One region of the Bacillus sp. C-3-6 genome, then DNA from elsewhere that is predicted to be linked to it. Evidence: riboswitches for the same ligand, from Rfam matches in the RefSeq annotation. Region 1 holds a riboswitch; the other holds the start of a gene.
The links. Region 1 has a riboswitch for thiamine pyrophosphate ahead of ACW0JX_RS02265 (MTH1187 family thiamine-binding protein). Riboswitches for the same ligand answer to the same signal wherever they lie in the genome.
Positions count from the first base shown of each region.

Region 2: another riboswitch for thiamine pyrophosphate. It lies ahead of tenA (thiaminase II); the one in region 1 lies ahead of ACW0JX_RS02265 (MTH1187 family thiamine-binding protein).

Region 1 is NZ_CM137247.1:443,290-448,124, reverse strand. It holds gene ACW0JX_RS02280 (ABC transporter ATP-binding protein) at 1-546, opposite strand, end outside; gene ACW0JX_RS02275 (ABC transporter substrate-binding protein) at 543-1,541, opposite strand; gene ACW0JX_RS02270 (ABC transporter permease) at 1,538-2,311, opposite strand; gene ACW0JX_RS02265 (MTH1187 family thiamine-binding protein) at 2,283-2,603, opposite strand; TPP riboswitch at 2,705-2,806, opposite strand; gene ACW0JX_RS02260 (non-ribosomal peptide synthetase family protein) at 2,859-4,835, opposite strand, start outside.
Region 2 is NZ_CM137247.1:2,445,764-2,450,598, reverse strand. It holds gene ACW0JX_RS12470 (DUF3937 domain-containing protein) at 83-346, opposite strand; gene tenA (thiaminase II) at 744-1,433, opposite strand; TPP riboswitch at 1,561-1,666, opposite strand; gene ACW0JX_RS12460 (D-alanine--D-alanine ligase) at 1,740-2,654, opposite strand; gene pdxR (MocR-like pyridoxine biosynthesis transcription factor PdxR) at 2,659-4,107, opposite strand; gene ACW0JX_RS12450 (homoserine dehydrogenase) at 4,197-4,835, opposite strand, start outside.

The sequences.
Region 1 (4,835 bases):
TGTTTGCTTCTCTTGATGCCAAGAGTTTAAAAGCCAGCTATGTACTTCCATTTTTGTAAATGCATCTAACTTTCCAAAAGGCTCATCAAGCAGCATAATTGGCTTTTCACATAAATATGTGCGCAGAAAACTAATTCTTTGACGCATACCACCAGACAATTCATCTGGATAATGGTCTGCATATTCATCTAGTTCGAACTGCTTTAATGCTTCCATTCCTTCTGTCAGCCTTTGTTTTTTCGGCTTTCCTTCAATTTCTAACGGAAGAACGATATTTTGCAAAGCTGATCGCCACGGTAGTAATAAATCTTGTTGTGGCATATAACTAACAACATCTTGCTCTTGTACTTGCTTATCTTTATACATTACGTTCCCGCTTGTTGGTTTTTCAACATTTGCAATCATGTTTAATAATGTGCTCTTCCCGCAACCACTCGGTCCTACAAAGGAAACAAACTCTCCCTCTTGTATAGAGGCACTAATATTCTCTAATACATTCTTTCCGTCGAAAGATTTCACTATATTTTTTATTTGTAATCCGCTCATTTTTCACTTGGAAGGAATTCATTTGTAAAAGCATCTTTTACATCGATTTTCTTTTTAATAACTTTGTTGTCATATAAGAAATTCATGTAATTCGTCCAAATTTCTTCCTTCTGTACTCCCCATGCTTTCGCATCATCTTGATACTTCGCACTTAACCATTTCTGGCTTTCTTGAACTAAATCTTTATTTACATCTGGAACAGCTTTAATTAGAATATCAGCAGCTTCTTTCGGTTCCTTAATTGCAAAATTATAACCTTCTGTTGTTGCACTCATAAACTTTTTCACAAAGTCTTTATCTTGCTTCGTATGTTTTTCACTCGTAATAATAACAGGACTATAGAAATCAAGCGCTGGATCTAAGTCTTTCACCATAATCGTATTTAACTCTTTTCCTTGGCGCTTCGCTTCAATACCATCCCAACCGTAATAAATCCATTCGAAATCTGCATCACGGCCGATTGATTTAAAGAAATCTGTTTGTCCTAAGAGGATTTTTTCAACTTTATTAAAATCAGCTTGATGCTTATCCATAATCGTCTTTAATGTCGCTTCTTCCGCTGGTCCTCCCCAGCCGCCATAACGTTTACCTTCAAAATCTTTCGATGACGTCATATTATCTTTCTTAAGCGATGCAAACGCTGAAGTGTTATGCTGAATAATCGTTCCTACAGATACAACAGGAATTCCTTCCACACGAGCTAATGTTACATTTTCTTGTGCGCTTATTGCGAAGTCTGCTTTTCCTGATGCTATCATTTGCTCTGCTGTTACATTGTCACCTGGTTGAATAATTTCTACATCTAATCCTTGCTTTTTGTAATAATCTTTCGTTTGCGCTACATACAAGCCAGTATGATTCGTATTTGGAAACCAATCTAATACTACTTTTACTTTTTGATCTTTACTTGCACTTTCTTCTTTCTTCGCCGGATTACATCCAGCCACACCTACCGCTACTAAGGCAGCTAACATAACTTTCAAACCTTTTTTCATTTTCTGCCGTCCTTTCTATATATCCATGGTGCTGTTATTCTTGCCATAAACTCTACGATAAAATACAGGCATAATGTCACTATAACGATGATTGCTGCAACACCAAATACTCGGGCAGTCAAAAAGGATTTTGTAGCCCTCGTAAGCATAACGCCTAATCCTTCACTTGCACCGAGCCATTCTCCGATAATTGCCCCCATTACGCTATATGTAACTGCAATTTTTAAACCGGAGAAAAAGTATGGAAGCACTGCTGGAAATTTTACTTTCTGGTAAACTTGCCATTTTGTCGCCTTCATTGTTTGTAACAGCTTCAACATGTTTTTATCTACTGTTTGAAAACCTTCTAAAATACTAAGCGCAATTGGGAAGAAACAAACGAGTATTACGACCATTACTTTCGGCAACATCCCATATCCAAACCAAATAATAAATAGCGGTGCAAGTACAACAATTGGAATTGTTTGCGAAATAACGAGCAATGGATTTATTAAAATACGAAATAACGGTATAACGTCCATAATAATTGCGATGCTCGTCCCCAATAAAATTGCAAAGAATAGTCCAATTATAACTTCCTGCAGTGTTTGCATCGTATTTGGTAATAGTAAATCTTTCATCCCAATTAATTCTTGAACAATGGCAGAAGGCTTTGGTAAAATCCACGGTTCGATTTTAAATAATGAAACAGATCCTTCCCATATCACAATGAGAAGGATAAGCCAAATAGTTGTAATAAGTTTAGATTGCTTCTGGTTTTGCATATTCATCACGGTACTTCCAAACCTTTTCATCTATCGTTACACCAGTGCTTGGACGATAATGGATTTTAATAGAAGTAATCACTTCTTCTGCTCCAGCATCGACGCAAGCTTGTTGCGCACGTTTAACGACATCAAGAAGTACATCTAATTCTCCTTCCAAAGTTGTTTCCATTGCCCCTACTTCATAACGAACTCCCGATTGTTGCACAACTTCAATTGCTTTATCGACAACAGAATATACATCTTTCGTTTTCGCTTGTGGTACTACTGAAAATGACATTGTAACTTGTTGTGACATAATAAAATCCCCCTTATAAAATTAGATTTCAAAAATAAGAAAAGGCTTTCCTACTGCGTAGGAAAGCCTTGTATGCAAGTTATTATAGAATAACATATGCTACATCACTTTAAGTAACTCCCTACGCTGGCATTATCCAGATCAGGTTGAGGGTCGATGTTTACTTACATCCTCTCAGCCAATTGGCTCCCCGGTCCTTAATTCGTTTTCATTGTAGCATGATTTATTTTATTGAACAAACAAAAGCATGCATAATCATTTCATTATTTTTGGAAAATATCCAACTTTTTCACCATGAGCTAATAACTGCTGTATAAATTCTTTATTGATTGCTGGTACTATCAATTCTTTTTTCTTAATCCATTCATTCGTTCTACGCGTACCCATTACAATCTCAGATTGCTGCGCTCCATCTCCTGCAACTTGAGAAGCAATTAACTCTGCTATTACTTCATTTTCCTTCGCTAATTCAAGTCCGGTATTTACATATTCTGAAAGTGGAACCATTTCAAGATTGTATCCACACTCTCCAATTAACTGTATAAATTGTTCAAACTCAATTTGATGTGGATGACAAATATGTAACGTCTCTCCTACAATTTGCGAATCTTTTAAATACAATACAATTGATTTACTAGCTAAATCAATTGGTGTGAAATCAACTTTCCACTTCACATTTGGTGCTTTCCCAATTAATAGCATTGTTTTAATAAGACGATAAAATGCGTTTCCTTCAATATTTTGTTGGAACGAACCTGTTTCTGAATGACATGCTAAATTACCTGCACGATAAATATTTCCGCGCAAACCATTTTTCATTGCTTCACGAACAATGTTTTCCGCTTGTAGTTTACTATTTGAATATACATTCTCTAAGTCTACACTGTAATTAAAATCACCAGTTTTCATGTATGTATCCCATTGATCTACCGCTAATTCTAACGGGATACCAATTGTAGAAATAAAATGGAATGTAGCACCTTTCTCCGCTAATGCTAGCATACGGCTAGTTCCTTGGACATTTATATTTTCAAATTGTTTTACATCTCCAAAATGTCTTACATCTGCACCGCAATGAATTATCGTATCCATCTTAGAACTGATGAACATAAATTCTTCTTCGCTCATCCCAAGATACTCTTCCCCCAGATCACCAGCTACGGCCTGTATACGCTGTAACCATTCTTCACATATATCACTAAAGTAGCCTGTTAATGTATCTATAATTCTTTGTTGCACATCTTTGGTTGGTCTTACTAAACAATAAATAGTAGCAGATGTATCTCTCAACAATTCATATAATATGTGTGATCCTAAATAACCAGTAGCTCCTGTTAAAAAGACATTTGAAATCTGGTTTTCTTCCAAAACGTTTGCATACGTGATAGTATCTGGTTCGTGAATCACTTTATATTCACGAAATACTTCTTCTTTGTCTACTTTTACTTCTCGCTCAATTCGAGCTAATCCATATATCGTTCTTTCTTTAAAGAAATCTTGAATTGTTAAATGTGAAAAATCTTCTTTTAACAATGTTAAGACTCGTAATACTTTTAATGAATGTCCACCAATTGTAAAGAAATCATCATGCACTCCAACTTTTGAAATTCCTAATACTTCCGCCCAAGCGCGCGCTATTTGTTTCTCTGCTTTATTAGAAGGTGCAACATATTCTTGTAGACGAACCGGTTCATACTTTTCTTCTAACTGAGCTAACTTCTTAACATCAATCTTTTTATTAGGTGTAAGTGGTAATTCATTAATATAAATTAGTTTAGATGGCACCATATAATCTGGTAATTGCTCTTGTAACTGATAAACTAATTCTGGTATTTCTTTTTTATTTAAAGTTGTATAGAACGCGATTAAATATTGGCTACCTTCCTTACTCTTCTTAGCAAACACAGCATTTTCTTTTATATTATGATTTTGAGAAATTTTACTTTGGATTTCTCCTAGTTCAATACGATGTCCTCTAATCTTTACTTGATCATCTTTCCGATGTAAAAATTCTATATGTCCATCCTCTAACAACTTAACAATATCACCTGTTTTATATATATTAACTATAGGATTAAAAGGGTTCTGAATAAAAGCTTCAATTGTTTTATTAGGCTTATTAAAATACCCTTTTGCTAATCCTACTGAATCTATATATAATTCACCAGGTACACCAATTGGACAAAGATTCATATTCTCATCCAAAATCATAACTTGATAATTAGCACATGG
Region 2 (4,835 bases), 2.0 Mb from region 1:
AGAAAAAAACCCTTATTAGGGCTTTTCATTCTATTTCTCCAGCAAAACTCTCTATGAAATTCCTAATAGAAAAAAGACACACTTAGATTGATGCGTCTTTTTGTGATGCCTCTTTTGTGAAATCATATAAAGCAATTGCGCCTAAAAGAACAAGTATACCTTGAGGAACATCTAGCAAAATAGTTTTCCAAATTTCTGGAATTACCCATTTAATATCTGCTGCTGTTTCAAGATATGTTTGGAAATAGCTGATTGTAAAATTAATTATCCCTAAAAATACAAACAACGATAAACCAAATCGAATTAATTTCTTATTTGTAAACATATAACACCTCTCAAAATTCATTGGATATTCCTGCTTTTGCTTCTTTATATTTCCATATCTTTATATCTAATTTTAACACATAAAGAACTCAAAAAAATACGATATGCATATTTGCATATCGTATTAACAACACTCCATGATAATTTAGAAATTCCTGCAAAGAAAAAACAACTCCGTTACAGCTAACAGCTCGGGTTTCTTTTCTTATTTAACTTCATACCACCAACATTTACGTTCTTTGATTGTAAAATAAATGTGACAGAAGTTTATCCAGTTATTGCGTAGACAAGTAAATGAGCTAAATTATCGATATTTTATTTCGCCATATCCGTAGCACTAATGACTTTACGCAAATTTGACAAGAAAAAATATATAGATAGGTATGATTCATACCTATCTATAACATTATTTCTATTCTTTATCCAATTACGTCTTTTACGTCTGTATCCACTGGCCACTTTTCTAATGTATAAGCCATTTCCCAAAATGAATATTCATATTGACTGCTAATAATAAAATGCTGTTTCATACGTTTGCGGTCTACCTCTGTTACTTTTTCAGCGATAGTATCTAAACGTGTAATTTGTTCTTCAACTAGCGTACGGAACCAATCAGATCCATAAGCAGAAATCCATTCGTTATAAATTGGCTCTTCCGGCTGGCACTCTTTTAAGCGTTCGCCAATTTCATAATACAACCAATAGCAAGGTAAAATTGCTGCAATGATATCTCCTAAATGCCCTTCATACGCAGCACGATACATATGTGAAGTATACGCATATGCAGTTGGCGCAGGAATAAAATTATCTTTTTCTTCTTTTGTTATCCCTAGCTTTTTAGCAAAATTCTCATGTAAAGATAACTCGGCCTCATATGTATTTTGAGCATGATGTGCCATACGAGCTGTCGTCTCTAATTCAAGAGCTTTTGCAGCTCCTAAAGTTTGTACTCTAGCAAAATGACTCAAATAATATGAATCTTGAAGCACATAATAGCGAAAACTAGCTAAATCTAATGTTCCTTCACCAAGTTTTTTTACAAAAGGATGGTTAAAACTCGCTTCCCAAATTGAATCTACTTCTTTACGTAATGATTGTGAAAAAGTCATTTAAATCCCTCCAATAATGTATAAAATATAAGTATTTATCCACAATTATTAAAGCTGTAAAATAAAAAAACTTTCTTTACAGGCGTAAAGAAAGTGAAATTGACAGTATTTATTTACTCATTAAATAGCAACGTCTTTCCCACTTCCCTACGCTGGCATTAACCAGATCAGGTACTAAGAGTCTCAAAATCACATTTGATCTCAGCCTATAAAAGGCCCCCCTAGTGGATAAATATTTTGTTTTTATAATGTATTCATCATAGCATACTTCGTGAAACTGTCAAAAGAATTAGTTATATAATCTCCTTAAAACCCTTCTTCATTTCTAACTTTTAATGATGTTTCAATAATCATATCTAATAGTTTGCTATAACTAATTCCCGCTGCTTCTGCACTTTTGGGCAATAGGCTTGATTGTGTCATCCCTGGTAATGTATTAATTTCCATTACATATGGAATTCCGTCCTTCACCATCATATCAACTCTTGCATAAACACTACATTTTAATGCTTTATAACAAGTCAGTGAAGCTTTATTTACACGTTCATTAATTTCTGCTGGAAGTTCGATAACTTCCTCAACTGTACTAGTATCATCATATTTTGCATTGTAATCAAAGAACTCGGCTGCATGTCGAATTGAAACTATAGGTAACTGTTTTCCATCCAGAATAGAACATGTGATTTCATCACCTTTTATATACTTCTCAATTACTACTTCAGAATCCCATTCGAATACAGTTTCTAGCATTGAGATCAATTCATTTTTATTGTAAACGATTTTCACCCCGACACTCGATCCGCCAGAGTTTGGTTTTACCACTAATGGAAATCCTAACTTATCTAACTCATCAAGATTTAGATCCTCCATTTTTGTAAGTTCAATCCAATCTGGTGTTTCTACACCTTCATAACGTAAAATCTTTTTCGAAATATTTTTATCCATACATATACTGCTAGATAACATATTACTTCCGCTATAAGGAATCCCTAAACTCTCCAGTGTTCCTTGAACTGTCCCATCTTCTCCGTATTTTCCGTGTAATGCGAGCAATGCAAAGTCAATGTCTTTCGCTTTTTCAATTAAATCCATTTTTTCGTTTAATGTAATTGGAACTATTTCATACTTATTTTTATCTAAATGAGCAATCATTTCATTCCCCGTCATAATTGAAACTTGTTTTTCAGACGATACCCCGCCCATAATAACACCGATTTTCATTTTCTCAACTCCAAATTTCATTTTTTAATGTATCACCAATTATTTTAATTCCCCGAACTATTTCTTCTTCTTTCAAGCGCGAAAACCCTAATCGGAAAGTGTTTGCTCCTTCTCCATCAGAGTAAAAAACATCTCCAGGTGAAAACGTAACGCCTTTCTCATAACACTTTTGTAAAAGTGTGCGGGCATTCATATGCTCTTCTAGCTCTATAAATAAATGAAGTCCACCATCTCCAGTCATTCTTTTAAAAGGAATGTACTGGTTACATGCCCCGACAGCTAACTCATATTTTTTCTTATAAACAGATCTTGCCTTTTTTAAATATTTTTCAAAATATCCCTCATGTAAATATTGAAACAGAACAGCTTGATCTAGCGTAGATGTGTGAATCGTTCTTGCTCTTTTTACGCTTTCTAAATAATGAATCAGCTCTTTATCTGCAATAATCCAGCCTACACGTAAACCAGGGAAAAGCACCTTTGAAAAGCTACTAATATAAATCACATTATTGCCAGCTCCCGCAAAAGTTAATAATGGAGCTAAATGTGAACCTGAATAACGTAATTCTTCATTAAATCCGTCCTCTATAATAGGAACCTTGTATTTTGAGAATAACCTCATCAATTCCGTTCTTTTCTCTGAACTCGTAACAATACCGGTTGGATTATGATAAGAAGGAATTAAATAAGCAAAATCAAAATCTTTTTCACGCAAACTTTTTTCAACTTCATTCGTATCAATACCATCCTCATGCATATCAATCCCATGAACTTCAAGTCCATGTAAACGGAAAAGCTTAAGTGCAGCATGGTGAGTTGGATTCTCACAAATGACACGACCGGATTTTTTTGATAAAGAAGAGAGTACAATATCCAATCCTTCTGTAAATCCATTTGTAATTAGAATATCTTTATTCGAAATGTCTACACCTTTCATTTCCATGTAATGAAGTAAATAATTCATTAACGGTCTATATCCCTTTGCATATCCGTAGTTCAATACGATGTCCCCTTCAATGGACATACGAGTAAGAAAAGCTCTTTTGAAATTTTCAACATCAAATAGCTTCTCATCCGGGGCTATACTATTAAAAACAATCATTCCCTTTTCCCAACGAACACCATGTTTCATTAAATCTAATTCGTCCGCTAATGCGGTCACTGTATTAAGTTTATTTTTCCAATCTATTTCAACAGACGAAGTGTTAGATATATCCACCTTCGCAACAAAGTTCCCTTTTCCTTTAACTGCATAAATGAGTCCTTCTTGCTCTAAATCTGCATAAGCAGCGAGTACAGTGTTTCTACTCACACTTAGTAATTCACTTAGTTCCCTTGTTGATGGGATTTTTTGATCCCCGAGCAAATGCCCTTTCATAATCATCTTTTTCAAATATTCTTTTAATTGAATATAAACGGGACGATCTTTAACAACTTTAAAATCCTTAAACAATTCCTTACCCCCTGCAATCATTTTTGCATATTTATTTCATTCTCAAAAGGTCCACGACATATGTATTTTTTATAAAGGGCGGTACGGTCTTACAAATCTTTTCGATATAAGTTAATTACATCTTTTAAAGCTGCAGCTGCAGCGCCTCGTGGATTAGAAGCCCCGCCAATTGTAGTAACTTGCCCCATCGTATCTGTAAAGAACGTAATTCCTTTTTCGGTCCCATTTACTTTTGCTAACGGATGATCTTTTTCTATTTCGCACGGTTCAACATTTAAATTCACATTGCCACCCTCATCCTTATATATTGATGCTATTAATTTAATAATTTTATGTTGTTTCTTAGCATTTTGTATTTGCTGTTTTGTAACGTGCTCAATTCCTTTTATATGTATATCAGTAAGTGTTTTCTTTGTTTCCATTAAGCTGTTAGTCAAAAGTAACAATTTACACGCACTATCTGAACCACTTATATCTAATAAAGGGTTTGTCTCAGCAATCCCTTTATTTTGTGCTTCTTTCAGCGCTTCTTCAAATGTCATATCTTCCTCATACATTTTCGTAAGAATATAATTAGTTGTTCCATTTAATATTCCTTCTATTTTATCAATACTGCAACCGGATAAACTAAATTGTCCAATATCTAGTGTCGGTAGCGCAGCGGCTGTTGCACCGCTATATCGAATTCGTACATTTGCGCCCCTTGCTGCTTCATTTATTTCTCTCCA